Herpetosiphon gulosus: one gene and its partner. The protein of the gene in region 1 interacts with the protein of each later gene in a pairwise test. Links are inferred from orthologs where the notes say so. Each region holds a gene or a part of one and is shown in the gene's direction. Other genes may lie near its edges.

Evidence for each region.
Region 2: the proteins of sufU (region 1) and nifS interact in binary tests that used the Escherichia coli proteins (3 or more experiments, as listed by UniProt). The link is inferred for Herpetosiphon gulosus from one-to-one orthologs.

The regions. Positions count from the first base shown.
Region 1 is NZ_BAABRU010000004.1:297,243-314,265, reverse strand. Bases 6,457-9,273 are described here. They hold sufU (Fe-S cluster assembly sulfur transfer protein SufU), read left to right. Parts: upstream 6,457-7,575; coding sequence 7,576-7,971; downstream 7,972-9,273. Other genes in these bases: sufB (Fe-S cluster assembly protein SufB), read left to right, coding at 8,222-9,273; ABEB26_RS07215 (aminotransferase class V-fold PLP-dependent enzyme), read left to right, coding at 6,457-7,569. In the rest of the region: ABEB26_RS07265 (right-handed parallel beta-helix repeat-containing protein), read left to right, coding at 1-161; ABEB26_RS07245 (hypothetical protein), read right to left, coding at 736-2,148; ABEB26_RS07240 (hypothetical protein), read left to right, coding at 2,284-2,679; ABEB26_RS07235 (helix-turn-helix transcriptional regulator), read left to right, coding at 2,907-3,569; Fe-S cluster assembly ATPase SufC, read left to right, coding at 3,643-4,434; Fe-S cluster assembly protein SufD, read left to right, coding at 4,424-5,614; ABEB26_RS07220 (GxxExxY protein), read left to right, coding at 5,731-6,108; more of ABEB26_RS07215, read left to right, coding at 6,331-6,456; more of sufB, read left to right, coding at 9,274-9,640; ABEB26_RS07200 (Rieske (2Fe-2S) protein), read left to right, coding at 9,739-10,050; ABEB26_RS07195 (sulfurtransferase), read left to right, coding at 10,077-10,967; ABEB26_RS07190 (NmrA family NAD(P)-binding protein), read right to left, coding at 11,065-11,949; ABEB26_RS07185 (TetR/AcrR family transcriptional regulator), read left to right, coding at 12,093-12,680; ABEB26_RS07180 (NUDIX hydrolase), read left to right, coding at 12,884-13,459; preprotein translocase subunit SecA, read left to right, coding at 13,564-16,662; proB (glutamate 5-kinase), read left to right, coding at 16,981-17,023. UniProt on the Escherichia coli protein: A scaffold on which IscS assembles Fe-S clusters. Exists as 2 interconverting forms, a structured (S) and disordered (D) form. The D-state is the preferred substrate for IscS.
Region 2 is NZ_BAABRU010000018.1:37,511-45,969, reverse strand. What follows is about bases 1-2,851. They hold nifS (cysteine desulfurase NifS), read left to right. Parts: upstream 1-753; coding sequence 754-1,950; downstream 1,951-2,851. Other genes in these bases: ABEB26_RS20860 (trigger factor), read left to right, coding at 2,190-2,851; ABEB26_RS20870 (NAD(P)H-dependent glycerol-3-phosphate dehydrogenase), read right to left, coding at 1-540. Also shown: more of ABEB26_RS20860, read left to right, coding at 2,852-3,650; ABEB26_RS20855 (acetyltransferase), read right to left, coding at 3,908-4,540; ABEB26_RS20850 (sugar transferase), read right to left, coding at 4,540-5,157; ABEB26_RS20845 (SRPBCC family protein), read right to left, coding at 5,168-5,608; ABEB26_RS20840 (pyridoxamine 5'-phosphate oxidase family protein), read right to left, coding at 5,618-6,025; ABEB26_RS20835 (pyridoxamine 5'-phosphate oxidase family protein), read right to left, coding at 6,022-6,519; murein biosynthesis integral membrane protein MurJ, read left to right, coding at 6,559-8,058; ABEB26_RS20825 (YqaA family protein), read left to right, coding at 8,055-8,459. UniProt on the Escherichia coli protein: Master enzyme that delivers sulfur to a number of partners involved in Fe-S cluster assembly, tRNA modification or cofactor biosynthesis. Catalyzes the removal of elemental sulfur from cysteine to produce alanine.

The DNA.
Region 1 (17,023 bases):
GCCTGACTGGCGATGTTGGTTTTGATGCCCGTAACAACTGGTGGGGTGATGCTTCAGGCCCATATCATCCTGAGCAAAATGGCGCTGGTACAGGCGATGCGGTTGGGGTTAATTTGACCTTCAGCCCATGGTTGAACGCCAAACCAAGCTGCGCTCCCTAAAAGATCGATTTTGCAACAGCCTCAGTTTTATAACTGGGGCTGTTTTTATTTTGGTGCATTCTCGAACGTTGGTTTTGCCCATGAGAATCAGCCGAACGGTGGATGGAACCCTTCAATTTAGTGGTATAAACTAAGGCTCGGGCTGGGATAAAAAGATGGTAGTTTTGCGCAGGAATGTGAAATTTGACAAGAATGCCAAAGCTGATTATAATACCACGGCACTAAACAATTGAATAACGAAATGCAACACAAACCAAATGTTGTAAACCACCTGCCCAGGTGGCGGAATTGGCAGACGCGCTACTTTGAGGGGGTAGTGGGAGCAATCTCGTGTGGGTTCAAGTCCCACTCTGGGCACCAAAATCGTTATTCAATCAGATGGGTGATTAGCTCAGTTGGTAGAGCGTCTCGTTTACACCGAGTAGGTCGGGGGTTCGAGTCCCTCATCACCCACCATTGCCACTTTAGCTCAGTTGGTAGAGCATGCGACTGAAAATTGCAGGGTCTCCGGTTCGAGCCCGGAAGGTGGCACCAAATCAAACCACTGGTTGAAAAACCAGTGGTTTTTTGTTGTCTAATTCATTTGAACAAATGGGGTGAAGAGTTGATGGCGCACTGGGCTAAGCCATCGCTCAATCGCTGGCCGATCACGCTCGCGACTGAAAATCGCAATGAATGGTTGTAAACAACGTGCCTCGTCGCAGCCGTTCAAACGCGCACCAGTAACGCTCCAGCCAAGGTTAGTTGGGCTGAATACTTGGGTGTCGAGTTGACCAACCCAGTGCTGTTGACTTGGTGCGGTGCTGCTTCCTTGCACATTGTAATAGGCCCAGCCTGGTGGTGGCGCAGTAAAATCATCAAAAATGCTGCTCGAAAGCGTCGGATATTGTTTGGTACTGCTGTGATAAAAGCTTACCGCTACATCATCACGCCCATTAACCGCCACGCTCGGCAACGAAAAGCCATTTTGGGCATTGAAAATAAATGGCCGTGCTAAACTGAATGGCAATAAGCTCAGATCACGTTCATACATTCGCACAGCATCAATATAGGGAAAGGTAATCGTGTTGCTGGAAACTGCATTCCACATAAAACCAACAGTGCCCTTGGCGACCCAACCTGCCCGAATCCGCCCGTCATCATCACTACACCAATTGTGCTGATCAGGCGTTGGACAAATGCGTGCACCAGCTGTCCATTCAGCAACCGTTACATCGCTACTGCTTGGAATTGGCTGGTTCTCATCCCATGCATAAACCCGCAGGCTGGTTTGATTGATGTGGGTCGCAAAATACATCATATCTTTAGCACCCCGCACCAAGTGCCAAGCCTGTTCACTCGTTGAAGAATAGCTCCGAATAAAGGGTAAATCATCTTCAAGGGTATCAGTTTGAATTTGGCTGACCCATGTACTATCGATGGCCCCGCCAATTGCCTGACGATCCATAGCCAGCCAAATTTGGTTGGCACTGAGTTCAAGTTGTGGCTCAACCCATGTAAAGCCTTGGGCGGCTGTCACGTCATACCATTCCCATTCCTGTTCGGCCAAACCAGCACTATCGGTGTAGGCAATTCGCATAAGCCCACGTTGGGCATCAGGAGCGTAGTTCAACAACCAAATAAACAGATCACGGCCATAATCATAGGCAAAGGCTTGTTGGCAACACAAGCCACCTGCCGCCGCAGGAAACAATGTTTGTGGGTCGAGTTGCTGCCAATGATTGCCAGCATCGAGCGAAAACAAGGTTTTTTGGCCAACCCCAACTAACCAACTATCGCCACTGGCGACCCCACGCACTGCATCGCCAAAATTCATTGCGGTTGGGATCGGATGCAGCCGTAATACCTGAAATGCGCCTGCTGGATCACCCTCACCTTCACCAAAAATATGTTCTGTAGAGCCTTGATTAGCAGCTTGAGCTTGGGGTAGGCTCCCTAGCCCGATCGCTACCAACAGCCCAACTAGGGCGACCCGCAACCAAACCATGAGCATAATCCTTTCAACAGTGACCTTCGTTTGAGCGCAACTATACCCCTGAATGGAGATTGTGACAAAAGTTTGTGACAGTTGTTGTCACAACTTACTGCTATGCTCAAACCAACATTGGCTAGGAGGTCTGCGATGCATCCAATAACCGGAATCGAAGCCGTATTACAATGGTTTGCTGAACGCTATTCATCAAACGAGGCCGAGCAAATTCGCAGTGCGGTTAATGCCAATACTCGTTTGCTCAAGGCCTGGCGTACCAATCCAGCCAATGCTCGCCCCTTGGCCAGCGATAAACATTTGTGGTGCTTGCTGGGCGCGATGTATGGCAACGCGATTTTGGCCCAAGCTCAAGCTGTGTATCGCCAAGCCACCGCCCATTACCAACGCTGGCTCAATCGCCGTCGCAATCTCCAAACCGTCGAAGTTCGTTTGCAAGGCGATTTGGCGCGTTTTGGCGAACAACACCCCCGCACTCAACGGACTTTAGCCCAACTCCAACGCCTGCATCAAGAATTATTGGCCGCTTAATCAACTGCTCATTTTGTCATTTCCTTCGAGCTTAGGTCAAAAAAGGCCTTGGCTTAATTGGCCTGCCTCGAAAATTCACCTAAAACAGCCTCTTTTTGGCTCAAAATTAGACTATACTAGAATAAACGCGGTTTTTTCCGATTTTATTGACAGAAAATGATTCTCGATTTATAATCATTCTCAATAACCATGTGACGGTATGGTCAAAGGCATAATGCGAGGTATCTATGACCGTGTTTGGTATCCGAGAAGGAACGCCCGCCGGCGATATTGTGAGCTACATTCAGCGTAAAGGTTCAGCGACTGTCAAGGAATTGGAAGATGCGCTGGCTGTGAGCACAACTGCGGTGCGCGAGCAACTAACCCATCTCACCAACCAAGGCCTCATTGCACCAACCAAAATTCGCCAAGGACCAGGCCGCCCTTCCTACCGCTATACCCTGACTGCCAAGGCCCAATCGCTCTTTCCCAAGGGCTACGATGTGCTTTTGAATGTGTTGCTGGAAGAAATTTTGGCGACCGAAGGTGCAGAAGGAATGGCCCAGTTGCTCAGTCGGGTGGGTACACGCTTAGCAACGCTCTACACGGGCGATCATCCAGCCAACGTGGCCTTACGTGAGCGTTTGATGCAATTCGTCTACACGATGAACCGCAAAGGGATGTCGATCAATGTGGCCGAATCGCCTGGTGGTGGTTGGGTGGTCAGTGAGTATGCCTGCCCTTATTTTGAGGTGGCCCAAACTCACGATAGCCTGTGCAGCATGGAACGCCAAATGATGGAAACTGCGCTCGGCCATGAAGTTGAAATTCAACGGCGCATGGTCGAAGGTCATAACGGCTGTCACTTTGTGATCAAAGCCGATGAGATTGGGATCGAGAAGCATAACTAAGTTCTTTGGCGGCTGGCGATGCAGGGGGCATGCCACGCTGTTGTGTTGAATAGCAATCTTGAATAGGAGTGTCATGAGCGCCAACAATTTGGTCATTCGCAACTTGCACGTTGCGGTCGATGGCAAAGAAATTCTTAAAGGCATTAATCTCACCATCGAAGAAGGCAAAATTCACGCCATCATGGGGCCAAATGGCTCAGGCAAGTCAACCTTGGCATATACCCTCGCTGGTCACCCACGCTATGAAGTGACCGAAGGTGAAGTTTGGTACAAAGGCCAAGATGTGCTTGATCTCGAACCAAATGATCGTTCAAAATTGGGCTTATTCTTAGCCTTCCAATATCCAGTTGCGGTAGCTGGTGTAACCGTTGCCAACTTCTTGCGGGCTGCCTTGAACGCCCATCGCGCTCAAGAAGGCGTTGATCCAAAATCAACCGCGATTCCAATGGCTGAATATCGCAAAGTGATCAAAGCCCGTATGGATATGCTGGAAATGGCTCCTGACTTTGCCCGCCGCTATTTGAACGAAGGTTTCTCAGGCGGTGAAAAGAAACGCCTCGAAATTTTGCAAATGGCTATGTTGCAGCCTGCTATGGCAATCATGGACGAAACCGACTCAGGCCTTGATATCGATGCTTTGAAGATTGTGGCCGAAGGGGTCAACAAAGTTAAAGCTGAAAAGCCCGAATTAGGCGTGTTGGTGATTACCCACTACCAACGTTTGCTCAACTACATCAAGCCCGATTATGTGCACGTTTTAATGAACGGCCAAATTGTGCGCGAAGGTGGCCCCGACATGGCCTTAGAACTCGAAGAAAAAGGTTACGATTTCATTCGAGAGGAAGTGTTCGGCAATGCCAGCTAATTTGCAATCTACTTTTGATGTGGCGCAATTTGAGGCCTTGCTGGCTAGCCGCAACGAGCCAAGTTGGCTGACCAGCCGCCGTCGCGAAGCTTGGGAAGCATTCGAAACCGCTGAGCAACCAGATTGGCGACGAACCAATTTGAAGGGCTTCAATATTGCTGATTACACATTGGCTGAAGCCGAAGTTTCGGTTGATTTTGCTGGCGCAGAAGGTGTGACGATTCTGCCTTTAGCCGAAGCAGTTCACAGCCACGCCGAATTGGTGCAACGGGTGCTTGGAAGCGCCGTTCAAACCAATCGCGATCCATTTTCAGCGCTTAATAATGCTTTGGTCAACGGCGGGATTTTTATCCACGTTGCCAAGGATCTTGAAGTTGAAGAGTTGGTGCGGATTCGCTATCACTTGAGCAATGCTGGCACAATTGTCGCCCCCCGTACCTTGATCGTTACCGAGCGCCATAGCTCGATCAATGTGATCGAAGAAATTAGCTCAGCCGATTTTGCTGGTAGCGCAGTGGTCTTGACTGGGGCTGAAATCGAGGTTGGTGACGGTGGCAAAGTTAACTTCTCCAGCGTGCAAACCTTGAACAGCAATGTGTATCTGTTGGGCAGCCAACAAATTCGCATCAACCGCGATGCTCAAGCCGAATGGCTGAACGTGGTGGTTGGCAGCGCTGTGCAACACGTTACCTTGGAAGCCAATTTGAGTGGCAACGGCTCAAGCGTCAATTGGAATGGCTTGTTGTATGGCAATGGCAAGCAAAACTTGCTAGTTGCACCCAAGCTTAATCACATTGGCTTGAACACCGAAGGCCAAATCAACTTCAAAACCGTGGTTGATGATGAAGCCTATGCTGTCTTCGATGGCATGGTCAAAATTCCCGCCACAGGCCAAGGCACCAACTCCGACTTGCGCGAAAATGCCTTGCACTTGAGCAACACTTCACGCTCGGATTCAATTCCAGGCTTGGAGATTGATGCCAATGAAGTTAAGGCTGGCCACGGCTCAACCAGCGGCCAAATCGACGAAGAGCAGTTGTTCTATCTGCAATCACGTGGTTTGCCGTTTGCCGAAGCCAAGCGCACGATCGTGTTGGGCTTTGTTGGCGAAATCATCGATATGATTCCCGATGAAGCTGTGCGCGAACGCGTCGAAACTATCGTCGCCGATAAAGTCTAACGATTTGATCCACGAAGGGCACGAAGGACACGAAGTATGTTTTTTGTGTGATCCCAAAAATAGTTAGTTTATGTATCTAGTTACAGCAACGAACTAACTATTTTTGGGAGGCGTGGATGGCAACGATTCTTTTGGCAGACGAAGTATTCGCGGTGGTTGGGGCGGCGATTGAAGTACATCGCGAGTTGGGCAGCGGATTTCTAGAGGCTGTTTATCAAGAAGCACTTGCATTAGAGTTGGCACAACGCCAAATTCAGTTTGCGGCCCAAGCACCTTTGGCAATTCGTTATAAACAGCAATTACTCCAAAAAAACTATATTGCTGATTTTATTTGTTACAACCAAGTCATTGTTGAGCTAAAAGCGCTAAATCGTTTGACAACTCTCGAAGAAGCGCAACTGATTAATTATCTCAAAGCAACCCAATTTCGGGTTGGGCTATTGATTAATTTTGGTGGTCTTGGCAAGTTGGAATGGAAACGCCTAGTTCGTTGACGTTACTGTCAACTCGTTAATTGCCCATGAATTTTAACAGATCACAAGAGCCAAACATTCGTACTCTTCGTGTCCTTCGTGGATCAAAATAAGCAATTTTTTATTAATTGCCTATAAATCTTGGTAGGATCACAAGAGCCAAACATTCGTACTCTTCGTGTCCTTTGTGGATCAAAATAAGCAATTCATGGTTTCCTTTATGGAATCGGATATTGGTGAGTTATGTCTGTACAAACAACCCTTGATATTCAGGCCATTCGCGAGCAATTCCCGCTCTTGGATCAATCGATTAACGGCCATCGCTTAGCCTATTTGGATAGCACCGCAACTGCCCAAAAGCCGTTAGCTGTGCTTGAAGCGATGGATCGCTATTATCGCACGATTAATGCGAATGTTCATCGAGGCGTGTATCAGATTAGCGAAGCCGCTACCGAAGCTTATGAAGGCACACGCCGCACAATTGGCCGCTTTATCGGCGCGAAATCGACCAAAGAAATTATTTTTACCCGCAATACCACCGAAGCTATTAACTTGGTTGCTCAAAGCTGGGGTCGTGCTAATTTGCAAGCAGGCGATCGAATTTTGCTCACAGTCAGCGAACATCATTCCAATTTAGTGCCATGGCAATTGCTAGCAGCCCAAATTGGTGTAGAGCTTGATTTTATCGAGCTTGATGCTCACGGTAGGCTCGATCTGAGCAAGCTTGATCAATTATTGACTGAACGCACCAAATTGGTGGCAATGACTCACATGTCGAATGTATTGGGTACGATCAATCCGGTTGAACGGGTGATTGCTGCTGCCAAACAGGTCGGAGCCTTGGTGGTGGTGGATGGGGCGCAAAGTGTGCCGCATATTCCAGTCAATGTTCAAGAGCTTGGCTGTGATTTCTTGGCCTTTTCAGGGCATAAAATGTGTGGCCCAACCGGCATTGGGGTTCTGTGGGCGCGACGCGAATTACTTGAAGCGATGCCGCCGTTTATGGGTGGCGGCGATATGATCAAACGGGTCGGGCTACGCGAAAGCTCATGGAACGATCTCCCATGGAAATTCGAGGCAGGCACGCCAGCGATTGCCGAGGCAATTGGCCTTGGCGCGGCGATAGACTTCCTCAATGGGCTTGGGATGGAGGCGATTCACGAGCGCGAACGCCAATTAACTCACTACGCTTGGGATAAACTCAACGGCATCGATGGGTTGACCATTTTTGGTCCACCTGCTGCCGAGCGCGGTGGCTTGGTGAGCTTTACCTTGGCTGGTGTGCATGCCCACGATGTGGCAGCGATTCTCGATACCCAAGGGATTGCAGTGCGGGCTGGGCATCATTGTACCCATCCGTTGCACGATATTCTGGGCGTGCCAGCAACGGTACGCGCATCATTCTACCTATACACGCTTGAGGAAGAAATTGATCGTTTGGCCGAAGCCTTGGTTTTGGCTCGCGATACCTTCCAACTGTGAGGCCTTGTGGACGATTTATATCGTGAAAATATATTAGATCATTATCGCCATCCGCGAAATTACGGCGAGCTTGAGCAGCCAACGATTGTGCAACACGAGCATAATCCGTTGTGTGGCGATCAACTCAGCATTTATTTGTTGGTCGAAAACGAGCGGATTGTTGATGTAAAATTTAAAGGTAAAGGTTGTGCGATTAGCCAAGCTTCAGCCTCGATGCTCAGCGAAGAACTTGCTGGCAAAAGCGTTGATGAAGCTAAAGCCTTTGATAAACAAACCATCCTCGATTTATTGGGGATACCGATTGGTCCCGTGAGGCTGAAATGTGCCTTGCTCTCGCTCAAAACGCTCAAAGCTGGTCTCTACGGGGTCAATCTGGTTGACGACGATGAGGATCGCCTTTGATCCAGTCCGCTCGATATCCAGCACTAATCAACATAATACGATTAGTTAAATTGGCTGGAGCCGGATTCGGTCTCTGGGCAATCTATGCCTTGTTCGAACGATTGGGTGAGCGGCGCTATCAACAATCAATTGCCACGGCACTAGCCGAATTTTCTGCTAACGAATGGCATCATTTAGAAACAGAATTGCAAGATTCTGAATCAAGTAATCTCATCACTTATTCGTGATCACACTATAGGAGGCTCAGGGCATGTCCAACCCTGCACAAAACGAAATCGAGTTTGATTACTCGAAGTACGGCTTTCGCGACGAAGAGAACTACACATTCAAATCCTCAAAGGGTCTGAGTGCCGATATTGTGCGCACGATCTCGGAAATGAAGGGCGAACCTGAATGGATGTTGCAACGCCGCTTGAAGGCGCTGGAAATTTTCCATAAAAAACCATTGCCCGTTAGTGGTGTCTGGGCCAACCCTCGCTTAGCCGAGTTGGATTTCCAAGATATTCACTATTATGTGCGGCCTGGCGAACGCGCCGAAAATAACTGGGACGATGTACCAGAAAGTATCAAGAATACCTTTGAAAAATTGGGTATTCCTGAAGCCGAACGCAAGTTCTTGGCTGGCGTTGGCGCTCAATACGAATCAGAAGTTGTTTACCACTCGTTGCGCGAAGAGTGGGAAAAACTGGGCGTGATCTTCCTTGATACCGATACTGGCTTGAAAGAGTATCCAGAATTGTTCAAGGAATATTTCGGCACGATCATTCCTTCAGCCGATAACAAATTTGCTGCCTTGAACACAGCGGTTTGGTCGGGTGGTTCGTTCGTCTATGTGCCCAAAGGTGTCAAGGTCGATATTCCATTGCAAGCCTATTTCCGCATCAACGCTGAAAACATGGGCCAATTCGAGCGCACCTTGATTATCGTTGATGAAGGCGCAGAAGTGCACTATATCGAAGGTTGTACCGCGCCAGTTTATAGCACCAACTCATTGCACTCAGCAGTGGTTGAAATTATCGTGAAGAAAGGTGGCAAATGCCGCTACACCACGATTCAAAACTGGGCCAACAATATCTTCAATTTGGTGACCAAACGGGCCGTAGCCTATGAAGATGCTTCGATGGAATGGGTCGATGGTAACATTGGTTCGAAGTTGACCATGAAGTATCCTGCGGTTTACATGATGGGTCGCGGCGCAAAGGGTGAGGTGCTCTCAGTTGCTTATGCTGGCGAAGGCCAACATCAAGACGCTGGGGCCAAGATGGTGCACGGCGCTCCCGACACTACCAGCCGTATCACCAACAAATCAGTCTCGAAGAACGGCGGTCGTACGACCTATCGTGGTTTGGCTAAGGTTATGCGCGGTGCACACAACGCCAAAATCAACGTGGTGTGTGATGCCTTGATTCTTGACGATCGCTCAGCCTCGGATACGATTCCCTACATCGAGATCGAGGAAGATTCAGCAACCGTCGCCCACGAAGCAACCGTCGGCAAAATCGGTGAAGAGCAATTGTTCTATCTGATGAGCCGTGGCCTCGACGAAGCCGAAGCACTTTCGATGATTGTGTTGGGCTTTATGGAGCCATTCACCCGCGAATTGCCCATGGAGTACGCGGTCGAATTGAACCGCTTAATCCAAATGGAAATGGAAGGTTCGGTCGGCTAGGCTTGGCCTACCAACGCCGAGGCGCAACCACTGCGTCCTCGGCGTTTTCTATGTCAGATCATTGTTAATCAATTTAGTTAATAAATTAAGGAATAATGATGAGCTTTCACGTTGTTGCAACGCTGCAAGATTTGGTCGAAACGTCAGCGATTCAAATTGATTTTGCTGGCGAGCAAGTCGGGATTTTTCGCTGTGGCACGCAATATTTCGCCACCAGCAACATCTGCACCCATGCCTATGCCGAATTACACGAGGGCGAGTTGGATGTTGATGATTGCACGATTGAGTGTCCGTTGCATGGCGCACGTTTTGATTTAGCTAGTGGCCGCCCGCGCTCGTTGCCAGCGACCGAACCATTGAAGGTCTACAACCTCAAAATTGAAGGCGATCAAATTTTGCTTGAGGCTTAATTATTAATTCGATAAAGGAGCAATCGATGAGCGATTATGTGAATCCTGAGGTCTTGGTGAGCACGGATTGGGTTGCCGAACATTTGAATGATCCCAAGGTGCGCTTGGTTGAGTCGGATGAAGATATTTTGCTGTATGAGATGGGCCATATCGCCAACGCCGTCAAAATCAATTGGCAAGATGATTTAAACGATTTGCAGATTCGTGATTATATTGATGGCGACGATTTTGCTGCCTTGCTGAGCCGATTTGGGATTAGTAACGACACCACCATCGTTTTTTATGGCGATAAAAATAATTGGTGGGCTTGCTATGCTTACTGGGTTTTCCAATTGCTTGGTCACGAAAAGCTCAAAATTATGAATGGTGGCCGCAAAAAATGGATCGATGAAGGCCGTGAATTGACTCGCGTTGTGCCAACATTCGAGCCAACCAGCTATGTTGTCGGCGAACCCAAGCCTGAAATTCGTGCTTTCCGCGATGATGTTTTAGCCCATATTGGTCGGCCAAATCCGCGTCAAACCGCGATTGAATTGCCCACTGGTCATAGTTTGGTTGATGTACGCTCGCCCGATGAATATACCGGCAAAAAATTGCACATGCCCGAATATCCCCAAGAAGGTGCTGTGCGCGGCGGCCATATTCCAGGCGCGGTCAATGTGCCTTGGGCTAAAGCAGTCAACGATGATGGCACATTCAAAAGCGCCGATGAAATTCGCCAATTATATGGCGATGTTGGGGTTACGCCCGAAAGTGATACCGTGGTTTATTGCCGGATTGGCGAGCGCTCATCATTGACTTGGTTTGTGCTGCATGAATTGCTGGGCTACAAAAATGTGCGCAATTATGATGGCTCTTGGACTGAATGGGGCAACGTGGTTGGCTTGCCAATTCATAATCCTACTACAAGCAAATAGTTAATCCTCTCGCCCCTAGCATCTTCTTTCGCCCGAGGAACCACAAAACAAAAAGCCCCTCTCCCGCAGCGTGGGAGAGGGGTTGGGGTGAGGGGATCTAGCTAAACAAACCACGGTTGGCATTGAGATATTCGGCCAATGATTGAGCTGGTTTACCAGTCAAGCGCTCAACGTCGTTGGTCACAAGATCCAACGCGCCTGAGCCGATCAAATCGTGGTCGATCGCGACGACGAAACCTGCGATTTGGGCAGGCAAGCCAAATTGCTCAAGTTGTTGTTGGGCGCTGGCGGCATCAATGGGCTGATAAACCACGTCGCGGCCTGCAAATTCAGCCACAGTTTCAGCGATTGCTTTGTGGCTCAAGCTCACAGGGCCAGTGATGTTATACACTTCTGAGGTTGTGTTAGCGCTGACCAAAGCGGCAGCGGCGGCAGCAGCACAATCGGCGCGGGCAACTAAGCCAGCAGCGGCATCGCCAGCGGCGGCAGCGATTACGCCCCCAGCCAAAGCGCCTTTCACTTTATCGGTAATTGTTTCAAAATAGAAGTTGTTGCGCAAGAAGCTGTAGCTCAAACCGCTGGCTACGATCGCTTGCTCGGTCGCAGCGTGTTCACGCAAAAATTCCATTGGGGCTTCGGCGGGATTGATTGCCGAGGTATAAACCAGATGCTTCACGCCAGCCGCTGCGATTGCTTTGACTGCATCAGTTTGCAAACGCACTCGTTCGCCGCCAATCACATCGATACTAATCATCAAGACACGCTCGACTCCAGCCAAGGCAGCGGTCAAACCAGCGGGATCGCTAAAATCGCCAGCAACGACTTTAACCCCTTGAGCAGCGACATCGGCCAATTTGGCGGGATCGCGGGTGATTGCCACAACTTGATTTGCCGCAACTTTTTCGAGCACTTGTTGCAAAACCAAACGACCTAATTGCCCAGCCGCACCTGTGATCGCTACCAAACCTTGGGTATTTGCCATGATTGAAAACCTCGCTAATGAATTTCTAGATCTAAACAACACTCGTTGTTTAATTGACATCTGTTGAATAGCATAAAGAAGCCGTGGTATAGTGTCAACCAGCAAAAACGAAAATTTGTTGTTTAGGCAACAAAGGAGCTAAAATGTTGGGAAACGCAGTTAAAATTGATCCGCGCACCAAGCGCACCCGTAAATTAATTCTTGATGCCTTGATTCAGCTCTTGCGCACCCGTACCTTCGAAGAAGTCACAGTTAATGAGATTGCCGAAGCTGCGACGATCAATCGCGCAACCTTCTATGCCCATTTCAGCGATAAATATGCCTTGGTCGATGAGCTGATTCGTGATGGCTTTATGCTGTATCTTGATCGGCGCATGCAGCATTATCCCGATACGCCAACGCGCTATATGCAAGCTTTGCTATGGGCGATCGCCGACCATTGGGCGATGATCCATGGTCAATGCAACCAATATCATCGGTTTTTCGATTCGTTGGCGGAAAATCAGATCAAGCGCATGCTTGAGCAGCATATTCAAACCTGGCTTGATCATTATGGGCCGTTACGTGGTGTGCCAGCCATGCAACGCCAATTACTGGCAACTATGCTTAGTTGGTCGGTTTATGCATTGGCCGCCCGCTGGCTGTATAGCGATCGTTGCCAAAACCTCGAACATTTTATCAATGATAGTGTGCCATTGCTGGTTGGTAGCATCGACGCTTTGAAAGGATGAAGAACATAGAGCATAGAACATAGAGTCAGAAATCAAAAGGCAAAAGCGGGATCGGTCATTGAAGGTTGGGGCTAGCCAAATAATCAAAATAATCAGTGTCATCTGTGGCTAAAAAAGAGCCTTCGCGTTCTTCGTGTCCTTCGTGGTTTCCGTTCTTCGTGTCCTTTGTGGATCAAATCGAGAATTGATCGTTGGAGGAAGTTATGCGTTCAACCATTCGTAGCTTAGTGACTCAAATTGCCCCTTTGGATTTACGCGAGCAGGCCGATTGTAATGAAACCTTGGCATGGATCGATAGCGATGCGCCACTGTTTCGCACGGCCAAGCCTGCAACCCCGCCAATGCACTTAGTTTCCTACATTGTGGTGTACGATCCGGCGACGGCTCAGATTTTATTGGTCGATCATCGCAATGCTCAATTATGGTTGCCATGTGGCGGCCATGTTGAGTCAGATGAACATCCAGCAATCACCGTGATTCGTGAGATCGAAGAAGAATTGGGCATTCAAGCTGAGTTTTATTGGCAAGATCCCTGCTTCATCACCGTGACCGAAACGGTTGGGTTGACCGCAGGTCATATTGATGTTTCCTTGTGGTATGTAGTGCAAGCTGATTCGCAACAACCATTGGCCTACGATCAAGCTGAATTTAGCCAAATTCGCTGGTTTGCGCTCGATCAACTGCCGTTGGAACGCAGTGATCCGCAGCTTGGGCGCTTTATTGGCAAGTTTCAACGGTTGCTCAAACGCGAAGCTCCACGACTATTGGCAGTGCGTTAACATTTCGTTTAAGCAGCTTTTAAGGCATTCAAAGGCCCAAAGCTGCGTGGTATAATCTAGCGATGCAGCCGTGCTGCCGATATTCAGACACCACGAGGTACCACATGTTTAAATGGCTTGGGAAACTACTGGGCGACCCCAACGCTAAGGTTGTGAAGAAAATGCAGCCAACCTTAGATGAAATTAACGCCCTTGAGCCAACAATGAAGGCTCTTAGCGATGAACAACTCCGTGAAAAAACGGCTGAATTACGCACACGGTTCGCAGAGCTAACCAAAGCGGATCGTGAAGCGCTCGACGACCGCTACGCCGACGAAAATCGCCACGATTCCACCGTCGAAAAAGACTATCAAAAGGAATTACGGACGATTGAAGATGCGGCGCTTGATGAATTGTTGCCCGAAGCTTTTGCTTTGGTGCGCGAAGCCTCAAGCCGCGTGATTGGTCAACGTCACTACGATGTCCAGATGATCGGCGGGATTGTGCTGCACGAAGGCCGCATCGCCGAAATGAAGACTGGCGAAGGTAAGACCTTGGTGGCTTCCTTGCCCTTGTTCCTCAATGCAATTCCTGGCCGTGGCGCACACTTGGTTACCGTCAACGACTACCTCGCCAAAGTTGGTGGTGGCTGGATGGGGCCAATCTTCCATAGCCTCGGCATGAGCACGGGCTATATCGCCCACGATTATTCAGCGATTTACGACCCCAATTATATCGACCCCAACGCCAAACAAGATGATAGCCGTTTGGTGCACTGGCGGCCTTGCTCACGCCGCGAAGCCTATATGGCCGATATGACCTACGGAACAAATAATGAATATGGCTTCGATTATCTGCGCGATAACATGGTGCAGCACAAAGATCAATGTGTGCAGCGTGAATTGCACTATGCGATTGTTGACGAAGTAGATAATATTTTGATCGACGAAGCCCGTACTCCCTTGATTATCTCTGGCCCAGCCCAAGAATCCAGCGATAACTATCGTCGGTTTTCTTCGTTGGTGCGTGGCCTCAAGCGCTCAAGCATTTCGCCAGATGAAGTGCGCAAGGGCTTGAAAGACGATTTCGATGGCGATTATTGGATCGACGAAAAATCACGCTCAATTACCTTGACCGAATCGGGCTTAGAGGTGATGGAAAAACGCCTCAATTTGCCTGATGGCGAAAATATGTACGATGCCAAGAACTTTGAATTAACTCATTATTTGGAAAACGCCCTCAAGGCCGAATATGTTTTCCATCGTGATGTTGATTATGTGGTGCAAAATGGCGAAGTCGTGATCGTCGATGAATTTACAGGCCGGACAATGCCAGGTCGGCGTTGGTCAGATGGCTTGCACCAAGCGGTTGAAGCCAAAGAAGCGGTCGAAGTGCGCCGCGAGAACGTCACCTTGGCAACCATCACCTTCCAAAACTACTTCCGAATGTACAATAAACTTGGTGGCATGACTGGTACAGCGATCACCGAAGCTGAAGAATTTAGCAAAATCTACAATTTGGAAGTGGTGATTATCCCGACCAATCGCCAAGTCGTGCGCGAAGATTATCGCGACCATATTTATGCCTCGCAAAAAGCCAAATATCACGCCGTACTGCGCGAAATCAAAGAGATGCACGCAGTTGGCCGCCCAGTTTTGGTCGGTACAACCTCGGTCGAAAGCTCCGAAATTGTCAGCAATTTGCTGAAGCAAGAAGGGCTTGAACACTATCTTTTGAATGCTAAGCAACACGAACGTGAAGCTTATATCGTGGCTCAAGCTGGTCGCACGGGTGCGATCACAATTGCGACCAACATGGCTGGTCGGGGAACTGACATTTTGCTGGGCGGCAACCCCGATGGTTTAATTGAGGAACATCTCAAAGCTCTTGGCACAACCATTGCCGATGCAACGCCTGAGCAACTAGCCCAAGTCCAGGCCCAAGCTAAAGCCGATGTCGAGGCTGAGCGTAAAGCTGTGATGGAAGCTGGTGGCTTGCACATCATCGGCACTGAGCGCCACGAAGCTCGCCGGATTGATAACCAACTCCGTGGTCGGGCTGGCCGTCAAGGCGACCCGGGTTCGTCGCGCTTCTTCATTTCACTTGAAGATGAGTTGATGACCCGCTTCGGACGAATTGACACGATCAAGCGCTTGATGGAGCGTATGTCTGATGGCGATGAAGAATTGCCACTCGAATCGGGCTTGCTCGATAAAGCGATCGAAAGTGCCCAAACTCGGGTTGAAGGTTATAACTTTGATGTGCGTAAGCATGTGGTCGAATACGACGACGTGGTGAACAAGCAGCGCGAAGTGATCTACGCTGACCGCCATGCTATTCTTGGCGGCGAAGATATGGGCGACCGGATTCTTGAGATGGTCGTTGATGAAATCGACATCCATGTCGAAGAATTTCTCGATAACCGCGAGCTAGACAAGCCCGATCTCGAAGGATTCTTGCGTCAGTTGTATTCGATTGTGCCCCAACTCAAAGCCCAAGAAACTGAATTGGCAGCCCGCTTCAAAGGCAAACAAGCTGATGAAATTGGCGAAATTGCTACCGAAGTGGTGGAAGAAGCCTACAATCGGCTTGGCGAAGAGTTGGCAACCCAATACACCACCTTATTACAACGCGGAGTTCAGCCAATTCCTGGGGTCAGCGGCCCAGAAGCCTTCTTTGCCCACTTCGAGCGCCAAGAAATGCTGGGGGCAATCGATCGCGAATGGATCGATTATCTAACAGCGGTTGATGAAATGCGCCAAGGCATCGGCAACGTCGCAATTGCCCAACAAGATCCATTGGTAGCCTTCAAACGCGAAGCCTTTAAGATGTTCGACGAACTCAAAGGCAACATTCAAAACCGGATCGTCTACAACTTCTTTACCGACGCTGCTAACTGGCAAGTGCGTTTGCGCCAAGTTGAGCTTGAAATGGAAGCCCGTTTGGCTCTGGCTCAAACCGCTGGTGGTTCAGAAAACGCTACTGAAGAAGCTCCCAAGCCCGCCAAACGTGGAGTTGGTGGGGCGGCGCGACGGGTCAGCAATGCCGCAGGCCAAGCTGCACCAGCCCGCCGAATTGTGATCAAAATCGGCCGCAATGATCCTTGCCCATGCGATAGCGGCAAGAAGTTCAAAGCTTGCCATGGCTTGCCGGGCAAAGAAGCCGAACTTGAGGCGATTTTGGCGGTCAAGCATACCCATGCTCAAGCAGTTGGCAAAAAATAGCATTTGACATAACTAATCATCGTTGCTAGGCCGTGGGGTGTTTTTGCTCTACGGCCTGTTTATTTAAGAACATAGAACCAAGTCAGAAGTCAAAAATCAAAAGGCAACATAGTAGGGGTCAGGATTCAGGGGCGAGGGGTCAGAATGAGCGGCGAGAATCTAGGAAGTACAGAGGCAACAGCAGCATAATCATCAAAATCTGTGCTAATCTGTGGCTTGAAACTGCTCTTCATGTGCTTCGTGGATCAATCTGCGCGGTTCAGCAATTATTGGTTAAAATAGCTATTTGTAATAATCTTGATGGATAGAGATCTGCATATGCGAATTGTAGTTAAACTTGGGACGAGCGTTTTGACCGACG
Region 2 (8,459 bases), on another replicon or contig:
ACGATAGATCCGCATAAGATTGGTGGTGAGCAAGCTCTGCGCCCGCTGACCAGCTTGATCATCACTCAATGCCACAACGCTGGTTGCAGGCAAGCCTTGGGCAATTTCGTTGGCAATATTTGGCCCCGAAAGCGCCCCAATCAAGCTACGGGGATGCGGCGCAAGTGCCTCGGCCAGCACTTCGCTCATGGTTTCAAGACTACCCGACTCAATACCTTTGGCGCAACTCAAAATAATGCTATCGGGAGCGAGCTGTGGGGCAAGTTGCAATGCATTACTGCGAATGGTTTTCGAAGGCACAGCGAGCAGAATAACTTGGGCTTGAGCGGCCAGCGCAAGATCATAGGCTAAACCCAAATTTGCTGGAAAGCGCTGCCCAGGCAAAAAACGGCTGTTTTCGCCAGCAGCCTGCAATTGCCCAACTTCAGCTTGATTGCGGCCAAATAGCGTGACATTACACCCGCCGCGAGCTAAAACCAAGGCCAAAGTTGTGCCCCAATTGCCAGTGCCAATCACAGCTACATCAAGCCGTTGGTTCATAATTATGCCTCCAAATGTTGCGATTCAGGTGCTCTTAGCATACCATTATTCCTAAGCGTCCCACGTTGAACAATCATGAACCAGCGATTGCAAGTTGTGACCCAAGCTGCGGTTTTGGCCGAATGTAGCGAAATGTTTACAGCAGGTTGGGGTTAAAAAGCGGTAGAATCAAACCAGCGACAAACTTGCAATTAGCATCAAAGGTGGTCTGGAATGGCTCCGGAAACAATTTATTTAGATCATGCAGCGACGACTGCGACCGATCCAAGGGTGGTTGAGGCCATGCTGCCCTACTTCAACACGGCCTATGGCAATCCATCGAGTATCTATCGGCTTGGCCGCGCAGCACTCGAAGGCGTAGATGAAGCCCGCGAAACCGTTGCAGGCTTGTTGGGGGCCAAACGCAAAGAAATTGTGTTTACCAGCGGCGGCTCCGAAGCCGATAATTTGGCGATCAAGGGTGTGGCGTTTGCTCAGCGTGATGCAGGCAAAGGCAATCACATCATCACCAGTGCAATCGAACATCACGCGGTGCTGCATGCGGTCGAATACCTCGAACGCTTTGGCTTTGAAATTACGATCTTGCCAGTCGATAGCACTGGCTTGGTTGCTGTAGCTGATTTACAGGCTGCGTTGCGCCCAACCACCGTGTTGGTCAGCATCATGGCCGCCAACAACGAGATTGGCACAATTCAGCCGATTACCGAATTGGGCGCGGTCTGTCGCGAGCACGATGTGCTGTTTCATACCGATGCAGTGCAGTTGATCGGGGCGCAACCAATTAAGGTTAAAGAATTGAATGTTGATTTGTTGAGCCTGACTGCGCATAAATTCTATGGGCCGAAAGGTGTGGGGGCGTTATATATGCGGCGCGGCGTGCCCTTGCTACCGTTGATTAATGGTGGCTCGCAGGAACGGCGTTTACGCGCCGGCACCGAAAATGTGCCTGGGATTGTTGGGCTAGCTAAAGCCTTGCAACTTGCCGTCGATGAATTGCCGCAGAGCAGCAATCAATTGACCAGCTTGCGCGATCGGCTGATTAGTGGGATTGAAGCAGCGATTCCCCATGTCTATTTAAATGGTCATCGCACGCAGCGTTTGCCCAATAATGTCAACATGTCGTTTGATTTTATTGAGGGCGAAAGCATGTTGCTGTTGCTTGATCAACAGGGCATTTATGCCTCGAGTGGTTCGGCCTGCACTAGTGGCTCGCTTGACCCATCGCATGTGCTGATGGCCTTGGGCTTGAGCGCCGAACGCGCCCATGGCAGCCTGCGAATGACCCTTGGCCGCGAGAACACCGTCGAGCAAATCGAGCGCGTCTTAGAATTATTGCCGCCCATCGTCGAGCGCTTGCGGGCAGTTTCGCCAATGTATCGCCATTTCTTGGCCGAACAAACTGTTTATTAAATTAAGTGTAAGCCCTAGCCCCCGCCCCTCTCCCACTGCGGTGGGCGAGGGGCGTTCATGCTTCATGATCGAGGGTTTCCCCCTCGCCTCGCTGGGCGGGAGAGGGGGCTAGGGGGTGAGGGCATGACCGTCAGATTCGCTAGCCCCGCCTGAGCGATGTTCTGGTATAATGTCACGCTAGACTGCCTTCGTTGGCGATAGTTAAAGATCGCTTAAATAACATATACTTTGGAGATCGTGTGAAAGTCACAACTGAACAATTACCAAAGCGCATTGTTGCGCTTGAGATCGAGCCAGACGCAGCAACGATAGAAAAAGAATTGAACAAGGCCGCCCAACGGATTGCTAGCAAGGTTGCCATTCCAGGCTTCCGCAAAGGTAAGGCTCCTCGCTTTATCGTTGAAAACTACTATGGCAAGGCCGCAATTTTAGAAGAAGCGACCGACGAAATTATCAACGTGGCCTTCCGCGCTGCCCTCGAACAAGAAAATATCAAGCCAGTTGCTCAAGCCTCATTGGAAAAATTAGAGCCAGAGCCATTTCGCTTCCGCATTTTGGTTCCAGTTGAGCCTGAAGTGATTTTGCCCGATTACAAGGCGATCACGGTTGATCTCACCGAAGAACCAGTTACCGATGCAACCTTAGAAGTCGCGTTGGATCAAGCTCGTGAAAAACACGTCGTTTTGAGCGCTCCCGAAGGCGAACCAGAAGCCGCTGAAGGCGATCAACTCACCGCTACCGTCCAAACCTTAGTCGATGGCGTGCCTTTGCACAAACTCGACGAAGAAGATGACGAAGAAGATGATGATGACGACGAAGAAGATGACGACGATGATGACGACGAAGAAGATGACGACGATGATGACGACGATGACGACGATGACGACGATGACGACGATGACGACGATGATGACGATGATGATGATGACGATGATGATGATGACGACGATGAAGGCGAGCCAACGACCTTAATCATGGAAGAACGCCGCATCGTGCCTGAACTGTATGCAGGCTTGAAAGGCATCAAAGCTGGTGAAACCCGCGAAATCAGCGCTCACCTGCCAGCCGATCATCCAGATGCGCGGGTTGCCGATAAAGATGTTGTTTTCAAAGTAACCGTCAGCGAAATTCAAAATCGCCAATTGCCAGCATGGGAAGAACTCCCAGGCTTGGAAGAATTTGAAGGCGATTTGGATGCCTACAAGGCTGATCTGATGGAGCGTTTGGTCAAGAATTCAGGCGATCACCATCGCCGTAACGTTCTGAACCAATACCTCGAAGAAGTTGTTGCCGCAACCAGCTTCGATGTGCCCGATGCCTTGATTGCCGAACGCGCCCACGAATTGCTCCACGAGCAAGTTGAATCGTTGGCTCGCTATGGCATCAACATGGAGCAATATCTGCAAATCGTTGGCAAAACCCACGACGAAGCAGTTCAAGAATTGTTGCCCCGTGGCGAAGAAAGCTTGAAATCATCGTTGGTTGTGCGCAAAATCGTTGAAGCCGAAGGCTTGAGCGTTGACGAAAGCGAAATCAATGCTGAAATCGAACGCATCTTGAACGACTTCCCTGATGCACAACGTGGCCCAGCTCGCCGCCGCCTCGAAAAAGAATTGCGGCCTCAAGTTGCTGGCTCATTGCTCGACAAGAAATTGCAAGATCGCTTGGTCGAATTGGCAACTGGCAACGCTGCGGCCTAATTAAAAAAACCGCATCAAGCCCCCTTGGCCAAGCAATTGGGCGAGGGGGTTTTTAATTTAAGGATGAAGGATGAGGGATGAAGCCTAAATTTAACGCAGAGGCACAGAGCGAAGCGTGGCTATTGGCTGAAGGCTCTCAACTATCGGCGATGCGTTGGAAATACCTACAGTCGTTCCGATAGCCTAGCGTCTATAGCCACAGCTCCTTCGCGATCTTCGTGTTCTTCGCGGTTTCAGCTCTTCGTGCCCTTCGTGGATCAAACCAACAAACGCGTGGGAACACCAACTGCCTTGGCTTGGCCGGGCAAATCGCGAATAACCACTGCACCAGCCCCAACCACCGTCCATGCCCCGATGCTGCGGCCTTGAATGACCTGTGTACCCATCCCGAGCGAAACGCCTTCGCCAATTTTGCATGTGCCAGCAACTCGCGAGCCAGGGTTGAGATTGCAAAATGCCGCCACTATGCTATCGTGGCTAACGCTCGCCCCAACATTCACGATGCTATGTTCGCCAATGGTGGCAAGCGGCCCAACCACTGCATTTGGAAAAATCATTGCGCCTGCACCAATCGTGGCATGCGGCGAAACCAGCGCCTGTGGTGAGATTGCACTGGTCGATCGTAAATCTGCGCCAAATTGTTGGGCGATGCGTTGGCGAGTGGCATTATCACCAATCGCAATTACCACATGAACTTGGGCCAAACGGGTGCTTAGCCAATCGATTGGCCCCAAAACCCGAATACCCAAAATGCTTGTGCCATGCTGAGCAGCATCGTCGCTGAGCATACCACGCAACGGACCGCCTTTGCCCGCCAGATGTTGGGCTTGCACAATTTCGGCCACCTCACGCGCATGGCCGCCAGTGCCAACAATAATCACCGGTCGCATTATTTACTCCGCAAATCTTTGGCCACCCCATCGCGCCCATAAATGCCAACTGGCCGCAAAATTGCTCCAATTGTCCGCCACAAAATCAAGCCATCAAGCCGCCAACTCCAATGCTCAATATACCAACAATCAAGCTGAATCCGAGCAGCCCAATCGATGTCGTTGCGGCCATTAACCTGAGCCCAGCCAGTAATTCCTGGGCGTACCGCCAAACGTTGGCGCTGGTCGGGAGTATAACGCGCTACTTGGTCGGGCAAGCTTGGGCGCGGACCGATTAAGCTCATCTCACCCCGCACAACATTCAATAATTGCGGCAATTCATCGAAACTCCAACGCCGTAGCCATTGGCCAACTCGGGTAATGCGTTGATCGTTGTGGGCAACCTCAATGCCCAAGCCTTGGCCTTCAGCATTCACCACCATCGTGCGAAATTTATAGAAGGGAAATTCATGACCATCGCGGCCAACTCGGGGGCGAATGTAGAAAATTGGGCCACGCGAGGTTAATTTGATCGCCAAGGAAATCAGCAGCAGCAATGGGCTAAGCAGTAGCAAGCCCAAGCCAGCGACGATCAGATCAAACCAGCGTTTACTTGGCGCAAGCGGCTTTGGTGGCATGATTCATCCTCTAGCTCAGTCGCAGGCGTTCGATACGGGCAAGAGCTTGCTCAAGTTCACGCGAAACTTCGCTTTTGACGAGGCTCATTGGTACAACTTTGGCGACTGGCCCCAAAATTGGTTTGAGATCGAAGCTGAGGCTGGCATGTACTTTGGTGTTATTGGCATGCGCTTGGAGTTGCCAGTGGGCCATAATCGGCAAGGGTTGCTCGGCATCAAAGCGAATCGATTGCTGCTCGATCAGGCTAAAAGTGCCTTGGGCGGCCTGCGTACCAAGCGGGATGCCAAAATCGAAATAGGCAGTTACCGGCTGGCGATCGTTGGCTAGCTCGCTAACTTCGACACGGGCGATGCGCGGCAAAATTCGGGGCAAATTATGCGGATTGGCTAAGAGTTGCCAGAGTTCGCTGATTGGACGGCGGAGTTGGCGTTCGCGGGTAACGGTGATCATCGGCGCTCCTTAGGATTTGTGGCGGCCTTGGATCGCCGCTAGTTCCAATGAAAAGGCTTGAATTGGGGCATTCGGTCGCCATTGCGGCCAATTGCGGCCATAGCGCTCAGCCAGCATCACCAGCGTAATCTGTGGATCGGCCAAAAGCTGAGCTGTGGCTTGAGCAACAACTGAGCGAAACGTCCAATCAGGGTTAATCTGATCGGCTTCGATGCACCAGCCTTGAGGTTGCTGTTGCAATAGCTGGGCCAAGCGGCCCGTAGCGCGAATAGCAATCAGCAGGCTTTGATCACGCCGCACAAAAGCCAAGGGCACGGCATAACTGGCAGATCGTGCTTGATCAAAACCTGCAATGCGTATTACCGATAGTTGATCGAGCAAGGTCAAGGCTTCGGCTGGCGCTAAAATACGCATCATAAGCCATGCTCCCAGCGTCGCCCGCCGATCCGCTCGATTTGAATGCAACCAGTGGTGGCCTGGCTAATTGTCGTGATTAACGCACGTGGCCCCGCCTTCAAGGCCTTAGTGGCTTGATCAAGAATTTGTTGCCAAAAGCCAGTGCCATATTTGAAGGCCAGCAACCGCGTGGCATGGGCATACTCCGTGCCCAGCGGCACATCGCGATAACGCCCCCAAACAAAGACACTGGTTGAGGATTCTGGCTCAAAGGCATCGGCTTGCAAGCCCACACCTTGGGGATAGCGCCGCAACAAATTCAGCTTGTGGCCTGGTTGGGTGGCAAAATAAATATGTGGCGCTTCGCAGACAAAAAACAGTGGTATAAGATTGCTCTGATTACGAGCGTGATCGTGGGTTGCCAAGCGGCCAACCGAGGCTTTGGCTAAAAATGCCCAAATTTGCGCCGCATTTAACCGCTGCCCATCGCTTAATTGTTCAGTTTGCTGTTGCATAATGTCAATTATACGAGCAATTTAATTAAATGAGTATCTATGCAGCCAAAAACCCTATTTCGCACATCGCTGATTTTGATTGCCGCAACCGCCGCTTATAAAGTGCTAGGGTTTGCCGAAAAAGTAGCTTTAGCTCATTTTTTTGGCACAAGCACGACTGCTGATGCCTATTTGGCCGGAGCAGCGGTGGTTTTATTGATGGGATTCTTATTGGGCGATATTGCCGGACCAACCCTCGTTCCCATGATTTTGCACGATCAAACCAATAGCCCACGTACACTTCGCGCGAGCTTGGGCTTGGTAAGCTTGGCGGCAGTGCCACTCACAGGCTTGGGCTGGCTGTATGCCGCGCAATTGGCCCACTTATTTGGCCCAGGCTTCGATCAACCAACGCTGTTGATGACTGCCACGATTATTCGAATTGGCTTATTGGCCTTTCCGGTGATGTGTTTTACTGCGGTGTTAGGTGCGTGGTATCAAGCATTCGAGCAATTTACCCGCCCAGCTTTGGCCGATTTGATGTTGAAATTGGCTCCCGTGATTGCCTTAATTGCAACTGGCAGCGTGTATGGTTTGGCTTGGGGCTTGGTGGTCGGGGCGGTTTTGCGCTTAATGCCGTTGTTACAAGCCGATGTGCCGTGGTTGCCAAGTTGGCGCTGGCGCGGAGCACGATTAACCACAGTTTTGCAGCATGCCTATCCATTGTTATTAACATCGCTAGTATCGGTGCATTTAATTAGCGTGATTGAGAATGCAATTGCCTCAACCGTGGGCGCTGGCGCGGTAGCAGCCCAAACCTATGCCCGCCGAATTGTTGAAGTGCCAATTATTTTGTTGCCGCAGGTACTAGGTCGCGTCTTGTTTCCAGTGCTGACAAGCTTGGTGTTACAACGCAATTATCAGGCCTTGCAACAATGGCTAGCCCGTTGTTGGCGTTGGTCGTTACTGCTAACCTTGCCACTGATGGTATTAGGAATGGTGCTGTGCCAACAGATTGTCGCCTTGTTGCTGCAACGTGGCGCGTTTGATCAACAATCGGTGCAGTTGACCAGCACTGCCTTATGGGCGGCCTTGCCAGGCTTGCCCGCTTTGGCATTAAGTACCTTGTTGATTCGATTTAGTTATGCCATGGGCGATACCCGTTGGCCCAGTGTGATGCGAGTGCTCGGAGCGTTATTGCAAATCGGCTTGGCCTTGTGGTGGCGACGTTGGGGCTTAGCTGGGCTTGGTTGGGCAACCACCGTTTCGTTATGGGCCGAAACCTTGGCCTTGGCATGGCTGGCCCAAAAAACCGTTCAGCAACCAATTAAGCTCGATTGGCGTTTTATGGGGCAGGTACTGGGAGCAAGCAGTGTGGCGGGTGGTTTGGCGTGGTGGGTAATCCAGAGTTGGCAACCATCCAGCCCCAGCAGTTTATTGCTGAGTTTAACCAGTGCCTCGACCTTGGGCTTAATTGGCTTTGTGGTAAGCTTGGTCTTAGGGCGCAATGCCGAAATCGGCTTGCTCTGGCAACATTGGCGACAAGGAAGAATACGATGATTTGGCTTTACCTAAGTTTATTCAGCGTGAGTTTTTTGGCGGCCACAGTCTTGCCACTTGGTTCAGAGTTGGCCTTAGCGGCAATGGTAGTCCACGCTGAATCGTTGTGGTTGCCATTGTTAATTGCGACGTTGGGCAATGTGCTTGGCTCTGCTACGACCTTTTGGCTTGGGCAACGAGCACGCAATGCAATCGATCAGCGCAATAACACCATGGCTGAGCGCATGCAACGGGCTGAGCGTTGGCTGGGGCGTTGGGGTACGCCAGCCTTAATTTTAGCCTGGTTGCCTGTAATTGGCGATGTGTTGGTTGGGGTGGCTGGAGCCTTAGGCAAACCATGGCTGCCAAGTTTGGCTTGGATTACGCTGGGCAAGGCTTTGCGCTATGCGGCAATCGGCGCA